Regions from separate parts of the Staphylococcus sp. CoH_129_LAB_1 genome, predicted to be linked through region 3. Evidence: predicted binding sites of a transcription regulator. Region 3 holds the regulator's gene; each other region holds the start of a gene.
The links. Region 3 encodes LexA, which represses DNA repair genes until DNA is damaged. Its sites were predicted from a motif close to CGAACATATGTTCG; they were not measured.

Region 1 (7,557 bases), on a different contig from region 3:
ATATGATGATGAAATCAAAGAAGATTTAGAACAAGATAGTGTAGCATTCAGAGAACAAGTAGATCAGTTTGAATTGCAATTATTGTTAGATGGCCCCCATGATGCAAATAATGCCATTTTAGAGTTACATCCTGGCGCTGGGGGTACTGAATCTCAAGACTGGGCAAGTATGTTATTAAGAATGTATCAAAGATATGGTGAACAACAAGGTTTTAAAGTAGAAACGCTAGATTATTTACCAGGTGATGAAGCGGGAGTAAAAAGTGTGACATTATTAATTAAAGGTCATAATGCTTACGGTTACTTAAAAGCAGAAAAAGGAGTACATCGCCTTGTAAGAATTTCACCTTTTGATTCATCTGGAAGACGTCATACATCATTTGCTTCTTGTGATGTTATACCGGAATTTGATAATGATGAAATAGAAATTGAAATTAATCCTGATGATATTACGGTAGATACATTTAGAGCGTCAGGTGCAGGTGGACAACATATCAATAAAACAGAATCTGCAATCCGTATTACTCACCATCCAACTGGAATTGTAGTGAATAACCAAAATGAACGTTCTCAAATCAAAAACCGTGAAGCTGCAATGAAAATGTTGAAATCTAAATTATATCAATTAAAGTTAGAAGAGCAAGAACGTGAAATGGCAGAAATTCGTGGTGAACAAAAGGAAATAGGATGGGGAAGTCAAATTCGTTCATATGTATTCCATCCATACTCTATGGTAAAAGATCATCGTACAAATGAAGAAACTGCTAAAGTAGATGCAGTAATGGATGGAGATATTGCCCCATTCATAGAAGCTTACTTACGACAAACAATGTCACAAAATGATTAATTTAATTGTTTGTGATAAAAAATAAAAATTTAAAAAACTAAGTAAATCTAACTTTAAAATGTAATTCATGATTGGTAATATTACCAATTCAATCAATTTAAACTAATTTAGGAGTGTTATTTAACCTTTATATTACAAGGTTTTAACATTCCTCTTTTTTAATGTTGTTTATGCTAAAGTATTAATGAACAAAAATACATTACAGCAAAGGAATGACAACATGTTAAAAAAATCAATGACTGTAACATTTGCTTCAATTGTAGCAATTACTGGTTTAAATACATTAGCACATGCACAACAAACACACATTGTTAAAGAAAAAACAAATGTAGAAATACTGGCACAACAATTTTCTACAACTGCAGATGAAATTAAAAAATTAAATCATATAACTAACGATGAAATTGAAAAAGATGCTTCAATAGTCGTACCTGATAAAGATATCGTTGAAGTTAAATCTGGTGATACATTAAATAAAATTGCAAAAGCGTATCATTTAACATTAGATGAATTATATGCATTTAATCCAGGAGTAACACCGTTAATTCATCCTGGTGATTTAATTGCAGTAAGTGACAAAGGTTCAGCAACATTAGAAAGTCAATTGATAAGTGATAGTGATGTATACACTATCCCTTATTCAATTGAAGCTGCGCCGTTAAGCTATAATAGCACTGAAACTGGGGCATATGTGGCACCTTCATCATATGTTAATAGTAGTAATTACAATACAGAAACAGTAAGTGCACCAGTATATTATAATAGTAGTGCTTTAAATAACCAAGGTAATCATTACTATTTTGGTAACTGTACATATTATGCATTTGATCGTAGACAACAGTTAGGACGTTCAGTAGGTAGCTATTGGGGAAATGCAAATAATTGGGCAAACTCAGCTAGATCTGCTGGCTTAGTGGTCGATCATCGTCCTGAAGTAGGCGCTATTTTCCAAACAACAGCGGGTTATTATGGTCATGTGGGTGTCGTAGAACGTGTAAACAACGATGGTTCATTTTATGTTTCAGAGATGAATTGGAATGGTCATTTCAATGATGTTACAAATAGAACAATTCATAGTTCATCAGGTTATAATTTTATACACTAATCTATATGCTAAAGAATTTACAATAGTTAAACATCAGCAAAGTATGTGCTTTGTTGATGTTTTTTAATTATTAGCAAACATACAGGTCATTGTTTAAAAGTAGAAATGAAAAGTCCCGAAATTAATATAATTAAAACTTTTTATAGAAACATTGATTGATATAATAAATACAAGTATAATTTTTATTTAATAACATATGGAGGTATAACATTATGGGGGTTCATCAATACTTTAAACGTTTATCTGATCTTGAAAAATTAATTAGATTACCAGGGAAATTCAAATATTTTGAGCATAATGTTGCAGCACATTCTTTTAAAGTTACTAAAATAGCACAATATTTAGCAACAGTTGAAGAATATCATGGTAATACGATTGATTGGAAAAGTTTGTATGAAAAAGCCCTTAATCATGATTTTGCAGAGGTATTTACAGGGGATATTAAAACACCAGTTAAATATGCAAGTAAAGAATTAAAAATGTTATTTTCTCAAGTCGAAGAAGAAATGGTAGATACGTTTATTAATGAAGAAATTCCAAAGCCATATCAAGATATTTATCGGAAAAGACTTCAAGAAGGAAAAGATGATTCTATAGAAGGTCAAATTTTATCGGTAGCTGATAAAATTGATTTATTGTATGAAACATTTGGTGAAATTCAAAAGCGTAATCCTGAAGCTCTGTTTTTTGAAATTTATGAACATAGTTTAGAAACAATAATGCAGTTTGATCATTTAAGTTCGGTACAAGATTTTATTGATCACGTTATACCAGAAATGCTTACGGAAAACTTTATTCCTCGTGCTGAACTGCGAGAAACAACAATGACTATTTTAGAAAGACGAAGACGAAATGGGTGAATATAATGATATGGTATGCTTTAGCTGCTTTCTTTCCATGTATCTTAGTTATTGTATTTAGTGTAATTACCAGAAGTAAATGGGTAGGCGTTATTGTAACATTAATATTAATTGCCGCTTCAGTGTACAAGGGATTCTTTCATAATGAATGGATTATATTTTTAGATGTAGTATCTATCCTAGCTGGTTATGTGATTATTGATAATTTAGAATTTCACAAACATCAAGACTAAGCCAAAAAAATTGCAGTACTATACCATTTGTTTTATATTATTAATACATATCTAAAAAAATACGTCAACATACTAAGATGAGTCATAAATATAGAGAAGCGATTTATATTTGTGTCTCATTTTTTATATGTATAAAAAGTAACGACAAACGTAAGCGAACAAACGTTTGTTTTTTTATTCGATTTTTTGTTAAAATGAGCATAAATAATATTATTTTTAATGAAATGAATTATTAATAAAATTAACTGAGGAGGCGCTTGAAAGAATGGTAGAACATCATCCTTTTAAATTAAATTCTGAATTTGAACCACAAGGGGACCAGCCTCAAGCTATAAAAAAAATTGTTGAAGGTGTTAAAGCTGGTAAACGCCACCAAACATTACTTGGTGCAACAGGTACAGGTAAAACATTTACAATGAGTAATGTTATTAAAGAAGTTGGAAAACCTACGTTAATAATAGCGCATAATAAAACGTTAGCAGGTCAATTGTATAGTGAATTTAAAGAGTTTTTTCCTGAAAATAGGGTAGAGTATTTCGTAAGTTACTACGATTACTATCAACCTGAAGCATATGTGCCATCAACTGATACATTTATTGAAAAAGACGCCTCAATTAACGATGAGATTGATCAACTTCGACATTCAGCTACAAGTGCTTTATTCGAACGTGATGATGTAATTATTATTGCAAGTGTAAGTTGTATTTATGGTTTAGGTAATCCAAAAGAATATAAAGATTTAGTTGTTAGCGTTCGAGTAGGAATGGAAATGGATAGAAGTGAGCTTCTTCGAAAATTAGTCGATGTCCAGTATTCAAGGAACGATATCGATTTTCAACGTGGTACGTTCAGAGTACGAGGAGATGTTGTAGAAATCTTTCCCGCTTCAAGAGAAGAAATGTGTATTCGAGTCGAGTTCTTTGGCGATGAAATTGACAGGATTAGAGAAGTAAATTATCTTACTGGTGAAGTAATACGTGAAAGAGAACATTTTGCTATATTCCCTGCTTCTCACTTTGTTACTAGAGAAGAAAAAATGAAAGACGCTATTGAACGTATTGAAAAAGAACTTGAAGAGCGATTAAAAGAATTGAAAGCTGAAAATAAATTATTAGAAGCACAACGTCTAGAACAACGTACAAATTATGATTTAGAAATGATGAGAGAGATGGGATTTTGTTCAGGAATAGAGAATTATTCTGTTCATTTGACATTAAGACCACTCGGTTCTACCCCTTATACATTACTTGATTATTTTGATGATGATTGGCTTGTAATGATAGATGAGTCACACGTGACGTTACCTCAAATTAGAGGTATGTTTAACGGAGACCAAGCACGTAAAAAAGTACTTGTAGATCATGGCTTCCGTTTACCAAGCGCCATGGATAACCGTCCACTTAAATTTGAAGAATTTGAACAAAAAACGAAACAACTCGTTTATGTTTCAGCAACACCAGGTCCATATGAAATTGAACATACTGATAAAATGGTAGAACAAATTATTCGACCAACTGGTTTATTAGATCCTAAAATTGATGTTCGACCTACGAAGAATCAAATTGATGATTTACTCAGTGAAATTCAAGAAAGAATTGATAGGAATGAACGTGTGCTTGTAACAACCTTAACTAAAAAAATGAGTGAAGATTTGACAACGTATATGAAAGAGGCAGGAATTAAAGTGAATTATCTTCATTCTGAAATCAAAACACTTGAACGTATAGAAATTATACGTGATTTAAGAATGGGCACATATGATGCTGTGGTAGGTATCAATTTGCTTAGAGAGGGTATCGATATACCTGAGGTGTCGTTAGTTGTTATTTTAGATGCAGATAAAGAAGGATTTTTACGTTCAAATCGTTCACTTATTCAAACCATTGGACGTGCTGCCCGTAACGATAAAGGAGAAGTTATCATGTATGCCGATAAGATAACAGACTCTATGCAATACGCAATTGATGAAACACAGCGTCGTCGAGAAATACAAATGGCACATAACGAAAAATATGGTATTACTCCTAAAACAATCAATAAAAAAATACATGACGTTATCAGTGCTACAGTTGATAATAATGAAACAAATGAAAAACAACAAACTGAAGTACCTAAGAAAATGACTAAGAAAGAACGTCAAAAAACAATCGAAAATATTGAAAAAGAAATGAAAAAAGCAGCTAAAGATTTAGACTTTGAAAGAGCAACAGAATTGAGAGATATGTTATTTGAACTAAAAGCAGAAGGGTGATTGTTAAATGAAAGGTCCAAGTATCGTAGTTAAAGGTGCAAGAGCACATAACTTAAAAGATATCGATATTGAGTTACCGAAGAATAAACTTATAGTGATGACTGGTCTCTCTGGATCGGGGAAATCATCACTTGCATTTGACACAATATATGCTGAAGGACAACGTCGGTATGTAGAATCTTTAAGTGCCTATGCACGACAATTTCTAGGGCAAATGGATAAGCCAGATGTTGATACTATTGAAGGATTATCGCCTGCAATTTCAATTGACCAAAAAACGACAAGTAAAAATCCACGTTCTACAGTAGCTACCGTGACTGAAATATATGATTACATTCGATTGTTATATGCCCGTGTGGGTAAAGCATTTTGTCCATATCATGGAATCGAAATCGAATCGCAAACCGTTCAACAAATGGTAGATCGTATATTAGATTTAGAAGAAAGAACTAAAATTCAAATTTTAGCTCCTTTAGTTTCACATCGAAAAGGCAGTCATGAAAAACTAATTGAAGACATTGGTAAAAAGGGATACGTCAGATTACGTATCGATGGTGAAGTGGTCGATATAAACGACGTTCCTGTACTAGATAAAAATAAAAATCACACTATTGAAGTTGTTGTGGATCGATTAGTTGTAAAATCAGGAATAGAATCAAGATTAGCAGATTCAATAGAAATAAGTTTAGAATTAGGAGAAGGAAACCTTACTGTCGATGTCATTGGTGGAGAAGATTTTAAATTCTCTGAAAATCATGCTTGTCCAATTTGTGGATTTTCTATAGGTGAATTAGAACCTAGAATGTTTAGTTTTAATAGTCCATTTGGTGCTTGTCCAACTTGTGATGGATTAGGTCAAAGACTTACAGTGGATTTAGATTTGGTCGTACCAGATACTAACAAAACTTTAAATGAAGGTGCGATTGAACCATGGGAACCTACAAGTTCCGATTTTTATCCAACATTATTAAAACGAGTATGTGAAGTTTATAAAATTAATATGGATAAGCCATATAAAAAATTGACGGATAGACAAAAAGATATTCTTATGAATGGTTCAGGCGATAAAGAAATTGAGTTTGCATTTCATAGTCGAAATGGAGGCACACGTCGTAGAAAGATGAAATTTGAAGGCGTGGTTCCTAATATAGATCGTCGCTATCATGAATCACCATCAGAATACACACGTGAAATGATGAGTAGATATATGACTGAACTCCCATGTGAAACATGTCATGGTAAACGATTAAGTAAAGAAGCACTTTCAGTATATGTTGGTGGATATAATATTGGAGAAGTTGTAGAATATTCAATAAAAAATGCACTTAAATTTTATGAGAATATAGAGTTATCAGAGCAAGATAAAGCAATTGCTAAACAAATTTTAATTGAGATTATTTCACGGTTAACATTCCTAAATAATGTAGGTCTCGATTATTTAACATTGAATCGTTCTTCAGGGACATTATCAGGTGGAGAAGCACAACGTATTCGTCTTGCTACTCAAATCGGGTCACGATTGACAGGTGTGCTTTATGTATTAGATGAACCTTCTATTGGATTACATCAACGTGATAATGATCGTTTGATTAATACATTAAAAGAGATGAGAGATTTAGGTAACACACTGATTGTTGTTGAACATGATGATGATACGATGAGAGCAGCAGATTACCTTGTCGATGTTGGGCCAGGTGCAGGTAATCATGGTGGCGAAATTGTGTCAAGTGGTACTCCTAAAAAAGTAATGAAAGATAAGAAATCTTTAACAGGTCAATACTTGAGTGGTAAAAAACGTATTGATGTACCAGAACATCGCAGAGAAATTACGAATCGTAAAATATCGATTGAAGGAGCAAAAAGTAATAATTTAAAAGATATTGATGTAGATATTCCATTGTCAGTAATGACGGTTGTAACAGGTGTGTCTGGCTCAGGTAAGAGTTCATTAGTTAATGAAGTGTTATATAAATCATTAGCTCAAAAAATAAATAATTCTAAAGTTAAACCTGGGGAACACGATGAAATCAGAGGCATCGATCAATTAGATAAGATTATAGATATTGATCAATCACCTATAGGAAGAACACCACGTTCTAATCCGGCGACATATACAGGTGTATTTGATGATATTAGAGATGTTTTTGCTCAAACGAATGAAGCTAAAATAAGAGGTTATCAAAAAGGACGCTTTAGTTTTAACGTTAAAGGTGGTCGTTGTGAAGCATGTAAAGGTGATGGCATTATTAAAATAGAAATGC
Region 2 (7,557 bases), on a different contig from region 3:
CTGTATTTATTGAATATTATTAGAAATAAATAGTGTATTGATTTTGCAATTGTTTATTCATTACAAGATAAAGTTATTTAATTATTCGATAAAAAAAACAGACTATTTTTTGAATAATTGAACTTGTTCATTGAATAGATAACTTAAAGTTAGTAAAATGAAACTAATTCATAAGCATTGGAGGATTTAGAAATGACTCATATTCAATTAGATTATGACAAAACATTAGAATTTTTTGGTCAACATGAACTTGATCAACAAAAAGATATTGTAAAAACAATTCATAAAACGATTCATGAAGGTACAGGTGCTGGAAATGATTTCTTAGGGTGGGTAAATTTACCTGAAGATTACGATAAAGAAGAGTTTTCAAGAATTCAAAAAGCAGCAAAACATATTCAATCTAATTCAGATGTATTGGTAGTTATCGGAATTGGCGGTTCATATTTAGGTGCACGTGCTGCAATTGAAATGCTTACTTCGTCTTTCCGTAACAGTACAGAATATCCAGAAATTGTATTTGTAGGAAATCACTTATCTTCAAGTTATACACAAGAACTAGTGAATTATTTATCTGATAAAGATTTTTCAGTAAATGTTATTTCTAAATCAGGAACAACTACTGAGCCTGCTGTAGCATTTAGATTATTTAAACAATTAGTTGAAGAAAAATATGGTAAAGAAGAAGCAAAACAACGTATTTTTGCTACAACTGATAAAGCAAAAGGTGCATTGAAACAATTAGCAGATAATGAAAATTATGAAACGTTTGTTGTACCTGATGATGTAGGCGGTCGATATTCAGTATTAACTGCAGTAGGATTATTACCAATTGCGACTGCAGGTATTGATATTGAAGCAATAATGAATGGGGCAAATAAAGCGCGTAAAGAACTTTCATCTGAAAATTTAGAAGAGAATATTGCATATCAATATGCAACAATTCGAAACGTTCTTTATAGTAAAGGGTATACAACTGAAATGTTAATTAACTATGAACCGTCAATGCAATACTTTAATGAATGGTGGAAACAGTTATACGGTGAATCTGAAGGTAAAGATTTCAAAGGTGTTTATCCTTCAAGTGCAAACTATACTACTGATTTACATTCATTAGGTCAATATGTTCAAGAAGGACGTCGTTTCTTATTTGAAACAGTTGTAAAAGTAAATCAACCTAAACATGACATTACAATCGAAAAAGATGATGATGATTTAGATGGTTTAAATTATTTAGCTGGAAAAACAATCGATGAAGTTAATACAAAAGCATTTGAAGGTACATTATTAGCTCATACTGATGGTGGTGTGCCTAATATCGTTGTGAATATCCCACGTTTAGATGAAGAAACTTTCGGTTACGTCGTTTACTTCTTTGAATTAGCTTGTGCAATGAGTGGCTATCAATTAGGTGTTAATCCATTTAACCAACCTGGCGTAGAAGCTTATAAACAAAATATGTTCGCTTTACTTGGTAAACCAGGTTATGAAGATAAGAAAAAAGAATTAGAAAAACGTTTATAATCATATCATATGAAGTCTATATTATGATTTGATTTAGCCTGTCAAGAGCAGTGAATGCTCTAATGACGGGCTTTTGTTTTATTTTAAATACACTATAGAGAATAATTATGAATATATATTTGTGCGAATGTATAGAATGTTAGTCATCATAGAATTTACTTTACCTACTTGCTACTGATTTATAAATGATTTAATAGATTTTTAATATAAACAGTGTAAAATAAAATTTATACTAAATAGAGAGTTATGAAATTTGAGAAAGGATTTGATGATATTATGTTTCATCAAATTGAACACTTATTTAATATATTGCAACAATTAGGATATTTTGCAGGTTTTATTATTCTCTATTTAAGAGCAATTGTACCTGTGTTTCCTTTAACACTTTATGTTGTATTAAATGTCCATGTTTATGGACTGATAACTGGAATAATCATCAGTTGGTTAGGTGTTGTCACTGGAACCTTCACAGTATTTTATTTTTTTAGAAAATTTGTTGATGCATCGTTTATGCAAAGAGTTAAAGCAAAAAAAGGTGTTAAAAAACTTACTCATTTTATTGATAAACAAGGACTTGTACCTATTTTTATACTCATGTGTTTTCCGTTCACACCTAATACCATAGTGAACTTTGTAGCTAGTTTTTCTTATATTAAAATGAAAAATTACTTTATTATTTTATTATTATCAAAACTTATCTCAATCTCTTTTTTAGCTGTGATGGGTAGAGAGGTTACTACATTTCTGACACATCCAATAAGAGCAATTATTTTAATTGTCGTTACTATAGCAATATGGTTTATTGGAAAAAGAGTTGAAAAACATTTTATGGGAACACATGAGGAGTGAGAATTTGCGTAAAATTATAAATACCAGTATATCCATTATTTTAGCAATTGCTTTTGTGATTTTTATTCAAACCTTTTTACTAAGAAGTGCTATTGTTCATACTAATGAAATGGCACCCACTTTAAATAAAAATGATTATGTAATGATTAATAAATTGAAAGTAACATTTAATCTGTTAAATCAAGGCGATATTATTATGTATCGTCACCATAATCAGATTCATTTTAGTCGTATCATTGGAAAAGCGGGCGAATCAATAGAAGTAAAGCATGGTAAATTATATAAAGATGATAGACAAATGAATAAATATTATGCTAAAAATAGAGATATTAATGATTTTGCTTTGAGAGATTTAGAAAATACTGATGGTGATATCATTCCTACTGATTCATTTCTAGTATTGAATGATAATAGTAATACGTTAACTGATTCGCGAAGATATGGATTAATAAAAAAAAGTGACGTTATAGGAGATGTAAGTCTAAGATATTATCCTTTTAAATCATTCAACTATCAGTTTAATCAATAGATGAGGTGTTATATTTGAAAAAAGAAATAACAGAATGGATTATTGCAATAGCTGTAGGTTTATTACTAGTATGGCTTGTAGTCACTTTTGTTGCGAAATCTTATACGATAAAAGGCGATTCAATGGATCCAACATTAAAAGATGGTCAACACGTAATAGTCAATATACTAGGCTATAAAGTAGGAGATATAAAAAAAGGAAATGTTATTGTTTTCCATGCTAATAAATCTGATGACTATGTTAAAAGAGTAATAGGAACACCAGGAGATAGTGTGACATATAAAAAAGATCAGCTATATGTTAATGGAAAAAAAATAAATGAACCATATTTAGACTATAATGAAAAACATAAACAGGGTGAGTACATTACAGGGTCTTTTGAAACTAAAGATCTTCTTAATGCTAATCCTAACTCTGACGTTATTCCTAAAAATAAATACTTAGTGTTAGGAGATAACCGTGAAGTCAGCAAAGATAGTAGAGCATTTGGATTAATAGATAAACAACAAATCGTTGGTAAAGTATCATTTAGATTTTGGCCATTAAATAATTTTAAATTTAATTTTAATCCAGATAAGTAGTATATAAATTTAAAAATGAAAGTAGAATGTCAATTTGATGTGCATCTCAAAAGTTGGATTTAAATCTAATTTTATAAGGGTTACATCAATTTAAGTGAATTTGCATTCTACTTTTATTTTTTTATCTACTTCACTTTTTAGGAACGTATGTTCCGTGATAAAATGAATTAGAAGGAGCGTGTAGATAATGGAATTAAATACATATCTTGGAAGAGCCGGTACTGGTAAATCGTATCATATGATTAAAAATATTAAACAACAAATGAAAGAAAATCCTCTTGGAGATCCTATTATTTTAATTGCACCTACTCAAAGTACATTTCAATTAGAGCAATCTTTCGTAAATGATCGAGAGTTAAACGGGAGTTTAAGAACGGAAGTTTTACACTTTGAACGCTTAAGCTATAGAATATTCCAAGAACTCGGTGGATTAACCGAAACACGTTTAACTAAAGCAGCTATTGAAATGATGATATTCAATATTGTGCAACAACATAAATCAGAAATGAAATTATATCAATCTCAAGCAAATTATTATGGTTTTAGTGAGAAATTAAGTGAACAAATCCAAGATTTTAAGAAATATTCTGTAACACCACATCAACTTGATTCATTTTTAGAAGATAATGAATTACAAACAAGAACACGCCATAAACTAGAAGATATTTCGCTTATTTATCATTATTTTGAAGAACGATTAAGTGGAGAATTTATTACCGCTGAAGATAGTCTTAATTATTTTATTGAAATAATGCACAAATCCGAATGGATTAAACATGCTGATATTTATATAGATGGATTTTATAACTTTTCAACACTTGAATATCAAATTATTAAAGCATTAGTACAAAACGCTAAACAAGTCACTATATTATTAACTACAGATGGTAATGAAGATCACTTTAGTATGTTTAGAAAACCTTCTGACGTCCTTATTCATTTAAAAGAAATTGCAAATGAATTACATATACCTTTAAATGAACACTACTTTACAACACCACATCGATTCAAAAATAAGGATTTATTACAATTAGAACAACAATTTGACGCGCTCCAAGTTAATCCAACTCAATCTCAAGGTGATATTGATTTACTAGAGTCATCGAATATGCGCGAAGAAGTTAATGAAATAGCACGACGTATTATTAAAGATACACGTGATAAGCACTTTAGATATCAAGATATTGCAATTTTATATAGAGATGAAGCCTATGCCTATTTATTTGAATCTATTTTGCCACAGTACGACATTCCTTATAATATTGATACTAAAAAATCAATGACACATCATCCAATCATGGAAATGATACGTTCTTTATTAGAAGTCATCCAAACTAATATGGGACTTAGTCCAATGATGAGATTATTTAAAACTAATATTCTGTCTAATCAATTTAAAAATAGTAGTTACTTAATTGATTTGTTAGAAAACTTTGTCATTGAACGAGGCATTTATGGTAAAAGATGGCTAGATGATAAATTATTTAATATCGATAATTTTACAAAGATGGGGCGCAAAGAGCACCAATTAACTGAAGAAGAAAGAGAAGCATTTGAAGATGTCGTACGCTTGAAGAATGATATTGTAAATAAAATACTTCGTTTTGAGCAAGCCATGCATCACTCTAAAAGTGTTAGAGATTATGCGACTGCTTTTTATGAAACAATGGAAGCTTTTGATTTACCTAAATATTTAATGGCACATCGTGATGAACTAGATTTAAAAGGGGAGCATGAAAAGGCAGAAGAAATTGATCAATTATGGAATGGTTTGATACAAATACTAGATGATTTAGTTACAGTATTTGAAGAAGAAGAAATGAATTTAAATCGATTTTTAGAAGTCTTTGACATTGGACTTGAACAACTCGAATTTGTAATGATTCCTCAAACGTTGGATCAAGTCAGTATAGGGACAATGGATTTAGCAAAAGTTGATAATAAAAAACACGTTTATATGGTTGGGATGAATGACGGAGTGATGCCACAGTCTATTTCATCTTCAAGCTTAATCACTGATGAAGAAAAGCGCTTGTTAGAGGAACAGGGAAGTGTTGAACTAAGTCCAACTTCTGATATCTTACAAATGGACGAAGCATTTGTATGCTACATTGCTATGACACGTGCATGTGAACAAATGACTTTTTCATATAGTCTTATGGGGATGCAAGGGGATGAAAAAGAGAAAAGTCCATTTTTAGATCAGATTCAAGGACTGTTCAGTAATTTAGATATTAAAAATATTCATTATCTTCATCATGCTTATCCTCTTACATTAATGGAACATTCACATCAAACTAAAATTCATTTATTTGAAGCGTTGAAATCATGGTTGGAAGAAGAAACAGTAGCAGATACATGGCTTGATGCTTACAAAGTGATAAGTGAAAATAAAGAATTAAATGATAGTATGGACTACTTATTAACAGCATTAACGTATGATAATGAAACTATTCAACTCACGCCACAATTATCAGAAGCGTTATATGGAACTTCTATTAATGCTAGTGTTTCACGATTTGAAGGTTATAATGACTGCCCATTCCAGCATTATGCTACCTATGGGCTTCGTTTAAATGAACGTACCAAATATCAACTTGAAAGTTTTGATTTAGGTAATATTTTTCATAATGCTTTGAAATATATTTCAGATAAAGTAAACGGAGAATTTAGTCAACTAGATAATCAGAAAATCCATGCACTTACTGAAGAAGCACTACAACATGTCTTACCACATGTGCAATTTAATTTAATGGATTCCAATGCATATTATCGTTATGTATCTAAACGTATAGGTGTCATTGTTGAAAGTACATTAAAGGCACTTCGTTATCAAAATGAAAATACAAAATTTAGACCACAACGTTTTGAAACGGCATTTAGAAAGAAACCAAGAACTGAAGAAGAATTGATTGCGCATCCTTTAATGACTGCACAAGGTATACCAATTAATATTCGTGGACAAATTGATCGTATTGATGCTTATACAAAAAATAATAAAAGTTTTGTAAATATTATTGATTATAAGTCATCTAATTTTAGTGCTAATTTAAACTTAAAAAAAGTTTATTATGGTAAACAGATGCAAATGATGACGTATATGGATATCGTATTACAAAATTCAGAACGACTAGGCTTAAGTTCAAATGTTAAACCAGGTGGATTGTTATACTTCCACGTTCATGATGAACGTTTGAAGTTTGAAAAATGGGGCGACTTAACTGAAGAGGCATTAAATAAGAAAAATATTAATCAAGCTATTCTAAAAGAGTATAAGTTAAGAGGACTAATTAATAGTGATGCTGAAGTCATAGATGCTATGGATATAAGACTTAACGACATATCTAAGTCAGATATTGTACCTGTGACATTAAAAAAAGATGGCGGTATAAGTGCACGGGGGAGCCAAGTTGCTGATGAAACAACGATTCATAAATTTATTCAACACAATAAAAATAATTTTATTGAGACTGCTTCAAATATTATGGATGGACATACTGAAGTATCCCCACTTAAATTTGAAGATAAATTACCATGTGAATTTTGTAGCTTTCAGTCAGTATGTCATGTAGACAGCCTTATTGATAGTAAACATTATCGTCATGTAGATGAATCGATTAATCCAATTCAAGCCATTCAAGAGGTCGAATTAGAAAGCGGTGAGGACAATGAATAATATTCCAATAAAACCTAAGGACGTACAATGGACAGATGCACAATGGAACAGTATATATGCCAAAGGGCAAGATATACTAGTTGCAGCAGCAGCTGGCTCAGGAAAAACAGCTGTTTTAGTTGAACGTATTATTCAAAAAATCTTGAGAGATGAAGTAGATGTAGATAAATTGCTTGTAGTGACATTTACGAACTTAAGTGCTAGAGAGATGAAGCATCGTGTAGAACAACGTATTCAACAAGCTTCATTAGAGAATCCTAATAATGAACATTTAAAAAGTCAACGTATAAAAATACACCAGGCTCAAATTTCTACACTCCATAGTTTTTGTTTAAAAGTGATTCAGCAACATTATGATGTTATCCAATTAGACCCTAATTTTAGAACAATTAGTGAAG
Region 3 (7,557 bases):
TAATGAATGAGGACACAAGTTCTAAAAATAACCTACTTAAGGTTCCAAACAAACAAGAATTTGCAGTTAATAATATTCAATTAAATATGTCTCAAAAAGAAGTAGAAAGTAAGATAGGACGACCCAAAAGAGTGACTTCAAATGAATATGGTACAAAATGGTATACTTATTATAATAATGATTATCAAAATTTCTTAATGGTAAGTTACATTAATAATAAAGTAACTGCTTTGTTTAGTAATCAAAATATTATAACTTCAAAATCTAAAATCAAATACAATACTCCTAAAAGGGTGGTCGAACAGCGTCTTGGTAAACCAGTAGATAAAATTGCAAAAGGACGTTATCGTTTTGTTGTAAAAAATAATGAATATGATATTTTTTATAAAGATAATATTTATACAACAGTATTTTACGATAAACATAATCAAAATAACTTAACAGCTTTATTGCAAGTGAGTGAATCAATGGAAAATCGATTACAAAAGCAATATGGTGCACCATCTACAACGCTAGAAAAAAGCTTTGAATATCAAAATTTTGATTTAGTTAATGCAGAAAGAAAACAACACGGATTAAATACATTGGATTATTCTAAAAAAATATCTAATACTGCAAGAAAACATAGTGAAGATATGGTTAAAAATAATTATTTTGATCATACTGATTTAAATGGTCATTCACCTTTCGATAGAATGAAACGTGATGGTATTCAATTTAATACTGCTGCCGAAAATTTAGCTTATGGTCAACAAAGTAGTATTTATGCTCACGAAGGACTTATGAATTCTCTAGGACACCGGGAAAATATTTTAAATACGCACGTTAATACATTAGGTGTAGGTGTAGATTTTAATAATCATCGACAACCATTTTGGACAGAAAACTACACAGGATAATGTTTGATTTATAGTATATAGGGGTATTTTCTTTTTGCAAGGAAGTTGATATTATGCCTACAAAGAAAAATAAGAAAAAAGACATACTTGATAAAGTAAAAGAGATTTTAAATAAAAAATAAAACTAGAAGCGGCTATGCGCTTCTAGTTTTTTATATATTAAACATATATAAGAGATTTTAACGTAACGAAAAAGATATAAACTACAATTCTCTATATAGACCAATGACTTTACCGATAACTGTTACATTATCTAAATATATAGGACTCATAGCACTATTTTCTGGTTGTAAACGATATCGATTTTTTTCTTTGAAAAAGCGTTTTACAGTAGCTTCATCATCTTCAGTCATTGCTACGATAATATCTCCATTTTCAGCAATAGTTTGGCTTCTAACAATAACTTTATCACCATCTAAGATACCTGCTTCAATCATACTTTCGCCAATAACATTTAAAATGAATACATCACTATTATGTGTAGACGTTAAATGTTCTGGTAATGGAAAGTATTCTTCTATATTTTCGACTGCGGTAATTGGAACTCCGGCTGTAACTTTACCGATAACAGGAACATAAATAGTTTCTTCTCTAGTCATGTCATTATTTTGATCACTAACAATTTCAATTGCTCTAGGCTTAGTAGGATCTCTTCTTATATAACCTTTTTCTTCTAGTCTAGATAAATGACCGTGAACTGTTGAACTTGAAGCAAGACCAACTGCTTCACCAATTTCTCTTACACTTGGCGGATAGCCCTTTGTTTGAACAACATGTTTAATATAGTCATAAATCTCACTTTGTCTTTTTGTTAATTCTCTCATATATAGGCACTCCCTAGATTTATTTTAATATAGTATAGCATTTTTTAAATTTTTAAACAAACATTTGTTCGCAATAGTCTTGACTAAGAACATCCGTTCTGTTAAACTTTATATACAAACAAATGTTCTAGGGGTGTAGTTAAATGTTTCGTAATCATACTAGTAATATCATTACAAATATAACTGTTCTAGTAGTATCTTGCATCGTTTTTTTGGTGTTTTTCATAAATTTATATCAGAACGCTCATATGGAACACACGTACGAAATCACTGATCATACTATCCCGAAAAAAGCGATTTTAAATGAGAATAATAAGAACGACGTTCAAGATAATACAGAACAAACAGACTATAAAGTGTTCGCATTAGTTAAATAAAGTTTGAGGATTATCAGTTTTTGTTTTTAATCAACATTAGAAAATTAAAATATATGAAAATACCGTGGATTTTAGTAAAATTTGCGGTATTTTATTATAATAATATACTTACATATTTTAGATGATGTCTTAGCATTCTAATATCTTTGAATTTACAATGATTAGCTGATAAATGTGTAAACTAAAAAATAATAGCATAATAGTTTGTTTTCTTTATCATAAAGAACAAGTCAATATTTAAGTTGAATATGGTGGACATGTTAAAATAGTAGAAAGTAGATTATATGACTATGAATGAATAATCTTTAGCTTTTATAAAAATGATTTGAATAGTTCATGTTAATACTATTTAGTCATTAAATTTAAAATGATAAGGTGAGATAGTGAATTTTATAATTAGAAAAGAAACAAAAGAAGATTATCAGTTTACTGAGCAAATTGTAAAAAAAGCATTTGAAAATGAACCATATAGTGATCAAGATGAACATAGTTTAGTTGCAAATTTGAGAAATTCAGATGCATTTATTCCTGATTTATCATTAGTTGCGCTATATAATGGAAAAATCATAGGTCATATATTGTTGTCTAAAATTTTTATTATCAATAATGAAAATAAAAAAGCATCATTAGCTTTGGCGCCTGTGTCTGTTTTACCGGAGTATCAAAATAGAGGTGTAGGTAAACGTTTAATAACAACTGCTTTAGATAAAGCAAGGTCGTTAAATTTTGGATCAGTAATTGTAATGGGACATTCAAATTATTATCCTAAATTTGGATTTAAAAAAGCATCTAAATGGGAGCTTAAAGCTCCGTTTGAAGTGCCAGATGAGTTTTTAATGGCTATTGAATTAAAAGAAAATGCATTAAAAATAGAGTCAGGTATAATTGAATATCCAGATGTATTTTTCAATAACTAGAAATAATAATAAGGTGAAAAGAAGTTAAAGATTTTAAGAAATGGGAATATAAACTATTATATTAAAAGTACTTTATTTTAGAATGAGAGAAATGATTCATATTTGATATTTTTATCTCTTATTTAGTTTTATTTAATAAGGTAATTGATGTTAATAAATTTAAAATAGGAAGAGTGATTATATGTCTGAAAATAATTTGAATATAGATAGAATTAATGAATTAGCTAAGAAGAAAAAAGAACAAGGTCTAACAGAAGCTGAGGCAAAAGAGCAATCTAAGTTACGTAAACAATATTTAGATTCTTTTAGAAAAGGTTTCAAACAACAAATTGAAAGCACAAAAGTTATTGATCCAGAAGGCAATGATGTAACGCCGGAGAAACTCAAAAAAATCCAAGAAAGTAAAAAGCATAATCAATAGTTAACTATATTTTAATCATTAAAATTATAATCTTATCATTTACTATATTTTTAAGTTATAATATAAAAAAGATGATTAATACTAGAAGGGAAGTATGTAAGATGTTTAATGAAAAAGATCAATTAGCTATTGATACGATTCGTGCACTAAGTATTGATGCGATTGAAGAAGCAAATTCGGGTCATCCTGGTCTGCCTATGGGAGCTGCACCAATGGCCTACACACTTTGGACTCGCCATTTAAACTTTAATCCACAATCTAAAGACTACTTTAACAGAGATAGATTTATTTTATCTGCAGGTCATGGCTCTGCTTTACTTTACAGTTTATTACATGTTTCTGGAAGCTTAGAATTAGAGGAATTAAAACAATTCAGACAATGGGGTTCTAAAACACCTGGTCATCCTGAGTTCCGTCATACTGATGGTGTTGAAGTCACAACAGGCCCATTAGGACAAGGATTTGCTATGTCTGTAGGAATGGCTTTAGCTGAAACTCATTTAGGTGGCAAATTTAATAAAGATGACATTAAAGTTGTAGATCACTATACTTACGTGTTAGCTTCAGATGGAGATTTAATGGAAGGTATTTCCCATGAAGCAGCTTCATTTGCTGGTCATAATCAATTAGATAAACTTATTGTCTTATACGACTCAAATGATATTTCACTTGATGGTGAACTTAACAAAGCTTTCTCTGAAGATGTAAAACAACGTTTTGAAAGTTACGGATGGAACCATATTTTAGTAAAAGATGGTAACAATTTAGAAGAAATTGATAATGCTATTACTAAAGCTAAACAACAAAATGGTCCTACTATGATTGAAGTTAAAACAATCATCGGTTATGGTGCGCCAAACGTTAGTGGTACAAATGGTGTTCACGGATCTCCACTTGGTGCGGATGAAAGAGAACTTACATTTGAAGCATATGGATTAGATCCAGAAAAACGTTTCAATGTTCCAGAAGAAGTATATGAAATTTTCCAAACAACAATGTTAAAACGTGCAAATGAGCATGAGGATGAGTGGAAAGAAAAATTAGAAACTTATGCAGAAAAATATCCAGAATTAGCTGAAGAATTTAAATTAGCAATTAGTGGTAAATTACCTAAAAATTATAAAGATGATTTACCGAAATTCGGCAGTGATCATAATGCAGCTACACGTGCGGATTCTGGAGGAATTATTCAAGCAATTAGCAAATCTGTTCCTTCATTCTTTGGTGGTTCTGCAGATTTAGCAGGATCTAATAAATCAAATGTTAAAGAAGCTAAAGATTACAATTCTAATACGCCAGAAGGTAAGAATATTTGGTTTGGTGTAAGAGAATTTGCTATGGGTGCAGCAGTAAATGGTATGGCAGCACATGGTGGCCTACATCCTTACGCTGCTACATTCTTTGTGTTTAGTGATTACTTAAAACCAGCATTACGTTTATCTGCAATTATGGGATTGAATGCAACATTTATCTTCACGCATGATTCAATAGCTGTAGGTGAAGATGGTCCAACGCACGAACCTATTGAACAGTTAGCAGGGCTAAGAGCTATTCCAAATATGAACGTAATTCGTCCAGCAGATGGTAATGAAACAAGAGTAGCGTGGGAAGTTGCATTAGAATCTGAACAAACTCCAACATCTTTAGTTCTAACTCGTCAAAATCTTCCTTATTTAGATGTAGACGAAGAAACTGTTGAAAAAGGTGTTCGTAAAGGTGCATATGTTGTATTTGAAACTGAAACTAAACCTGAATACCTATTGTTAGCAACGGGTTCAGAAGTAAGCTTAGCGATTGAAGCAGCAAAAGATTTAGATAAACAAGGTAAAGGTGTAAGAGTAGTTTCTATGCCAAACTGGTTCGCTTTTGAACAACAATCAGACGAGTATAAAGAATCAATTATTCCAAAAGAATTGACTAAACGTGTTGCAATTGAAATGGCTTCACCACTAGGCTGGCATAAATATGTAGGAACTGAAGGTAAAGTCATTGGAATTGATGGTTTTGGTGCCAGTGCACCTGGAGACTTAGTTGTTGAAAAATATGGCTTTACTAAAGAAAATATTTTAAATCAAATACGTACTTTTTAATATCATGATTTAGTCAACGTAGAGGGAGTAGGAAATGAATTCAAAATGAGGATTCTTACCTACTCTTTTTTATTATGTAAATATCACTTTATATGAAGTTGTTTACAAATATTAGTATTCGTACTAAACAGTTTGTTAATATAAAAGATAAGTGATTTTATTCTAAAACTAACTCTTGAAATCAAGATAGTTATTTAGTAAAATTCAGTAGGATATAGAAAGTGGGTGAAACAATGGCAACTTGGTTAGCAATTTTATTAATCATTGTAGCACTAATCATCGGACTAGTTGGTGGTTTCTTCTTAGCAAGAAAATATATGATGGACTATTTGAAAAAAAACCCACCTATCAATGAAGAAATGTTACGTATGATGATGATGCAAATGGGACAAAAACCGTCTCAAAAGAAAATCAATCAAATGATGACGATGATGAACAAAAACATGGATCAAAACATGAAGAGTTCAAAAAAATAATAGTTATTAAAGGATTGTATGCCATGAGGGTTTACAATCCTTTGTTTTTGTTGTAAAACATTTTTAGTTGGGGTATTTAAGGATTATAATAATATTAAAATTTTAGTTTTGTGAATATAAGAAGGTGTAAACTTGGCATATTTAGTTTTTTCGATAGTATTTGCATTGTTTATGGGGATTGCTGTTATAGTTATTCGTATGAAAGCACAAAAATTCCCTGTAAATGAAAAGAAAATCATTTTACCGCCTATTTTTATGTCAACAGGGGCATTGATGTATGTCATCCCATATTTTAGATTAACGGGATTTGAAATATTAGAATCTATTATTTTAGGTGTAGTATTTTCATCAGTGTTGATTTGGACAAGTCATTTTGAAGTTCAAGGTACTGAGATATATATGAAACGATCAAAAGCATTTCCAATCATTTTAATTTCTCTTTTAATTATTAGAACAATCATAAAAATATTTATTAGTAGTTCTATTGATCCAGGAGAAATTGGTGGTATGTTCTTTTTATTGGCGTTTAGTATGATTGTGCCTTGGCGTTTAGCCATGTTATATAAATATAAAAAAGTTAAAAAATCTCTAGTTTCATAATTGAGATTTAAAGTATTGGGTTATCTAAAAATAAATAGAATATATTAACATTTTGATATTAAATTGAATTGAAATTTAGAGCGAGTATATGAGTTCATTGGGAATTCAATCTCGCTCTTTTTTGAAAATTAATTATATTTCTTAAAAAAGTAAGGGGAATTTTATGAAGATTATACATACTGGAGATTGGCACTTAGGAAAGATACTTAATGGAAAACAATTTCTTGAAGATCAATCATTTATTTTAGCCAAATTTATTCAATGTTTAAAAAATGAACGACCAGATGTAGTTGTGATTTCTGGTGATATTTACGATACAACTTATCCAAGTAAAGAAACAATTCATCTTTTTGAAAATACTATTCGTACTATTAATATAGATATGAATATCCCTACTATTATTTCTAATGGTAATCACGATGGTAAAGAACGGTTAAATTATGGTGCTACATGGTTTGAACATTCAAAACTTTTTATTCGTACGAAGTTAAAAGATATGAATCAGCCTATTGTATTTGATGATGTGCATTTCTATGTACTTCCGTTTGCTACTATCAGTGAAGTAAAAGAATTTTTTGAAGATTCATCTATTCAAACCTATCAACAAGCAACGGAAAAATGTATTGATTATATAGCAAAAAATTTGAATGAAGAAAAAATAAATATTTTAATTGGTCATTTAACAATAAATGGGGGGAAAACGTCGGATTCAGAAAGACCTTTAACAATTGGAACTGTTGAAAGTGTTACTAAATCTTGCTTTAAAGTGTTTGATAAAGTGTTATTAGGACATTTGCATCATCCATTTAGTATTAAAGATGATATCATTGATTATTCTGGTTCATTATTACAGTATTCATTTTCAGAAGTAAACCAGCCTAAGGGGTATAAGCGCTTGATAATTAAAGATAAAAATGACCTATCAACAACGTTTGTTCAACTTAAACCTTTAA

Region 1: a site for LexA is predicted at 3,201-3,214, ahead of uvrB (excinuclease ABC subunit UvrB). Genes of this name have one in related genera too.
Region 2: a site for LexA is predicted at 3,624-3,637, ahead of addB (helicase-exonuclease AddAB subunit AddB). Genes of this name have one in related genera too.

What each region holds. Positions count from the first base shown of each region.
Region 1 is NZ_JBXWKZ010000014.1:13,051-20,607, forward strand. Features, by position in the region: one part of gene prfB (peptide chain release factor 2) at 1-847, shown strand, start outside; gene AC2FB1_RS05755 (COG3942 and LysM peptidoglycan-binding domain-containing protein) at 1,068-1,952, shown strand; gene AC2FB1_RS05760 (YfbR-like 5'-deoxynucleotidase) at 2,165-2,812, shown strand; gene AC2FB1_RS05765 (CsbA family protein) at 2,818-3,045, shown strand; gene uvrB (excinuclease ABC subunit UvrB) at 3,311-5,296, shown strand; gene uvrA (excinuclease ABC subunit UvrA) at 5,304-7,557, shown strand, end outside.
Region 2 is NZ_JBXWKZ010000011.1:15,778-23,334, forward strand. Features, by position in the region: gene AC2FB1_RS04885 (glucose-6-phosphate isomerase) at 193-1,524, shown strand; gene AC2FB1_RS04890 (TVP38/TMEM64 family protein) at 1,798-2,373, shown strand; gene lepB (signal peptidase I) at 2,378-2,902, shown strand; gene lepB (signal peptidase I) at 2,917-3,483, shown strand; gene addB (helicase-exonuclease AddAB subunit AddB) at 3,671-7,159, shown strand; gene addA (helicase-exonuclease AddAB subunit AddA) at 7,152-7,557, shown strand, end outside.
Region 3 is NZ_JBXWKZ010000015.1:7,000-14,556, reverse strand. Features, by position in the region: gene AC2FB1_RS06055 (CAP domain-containing protein) at 1-899, shown strand, start outside; gene lexA (transcriptional repressor LexA) at 1,103-1,723, opposite strand; gene sosA (DNA damage-induced cell division inhibitor SosA) at 1,867-2,100, shown strand; gene AC2FB1_RS06040 (GNAT family N-acetyltransferase) at 2,484-3,017, shown strand; gene AC2FB1_RS06035 (DUF896 domain-containing protein) at 3,199-3,438, shown strand; gene tkt (transketolase) at 3,540-5,528, shown strand; gene AC2FB1_RS06025 (YneF family protein) at 5,762-6,004, shown strand; gene AC2FB1_RS06020 (CcdC family protein) at 6,137-6,604, shown strand; gene sbcD (exonuclease subunit SbcD) at 6,768-7,557, shown strand, end outside.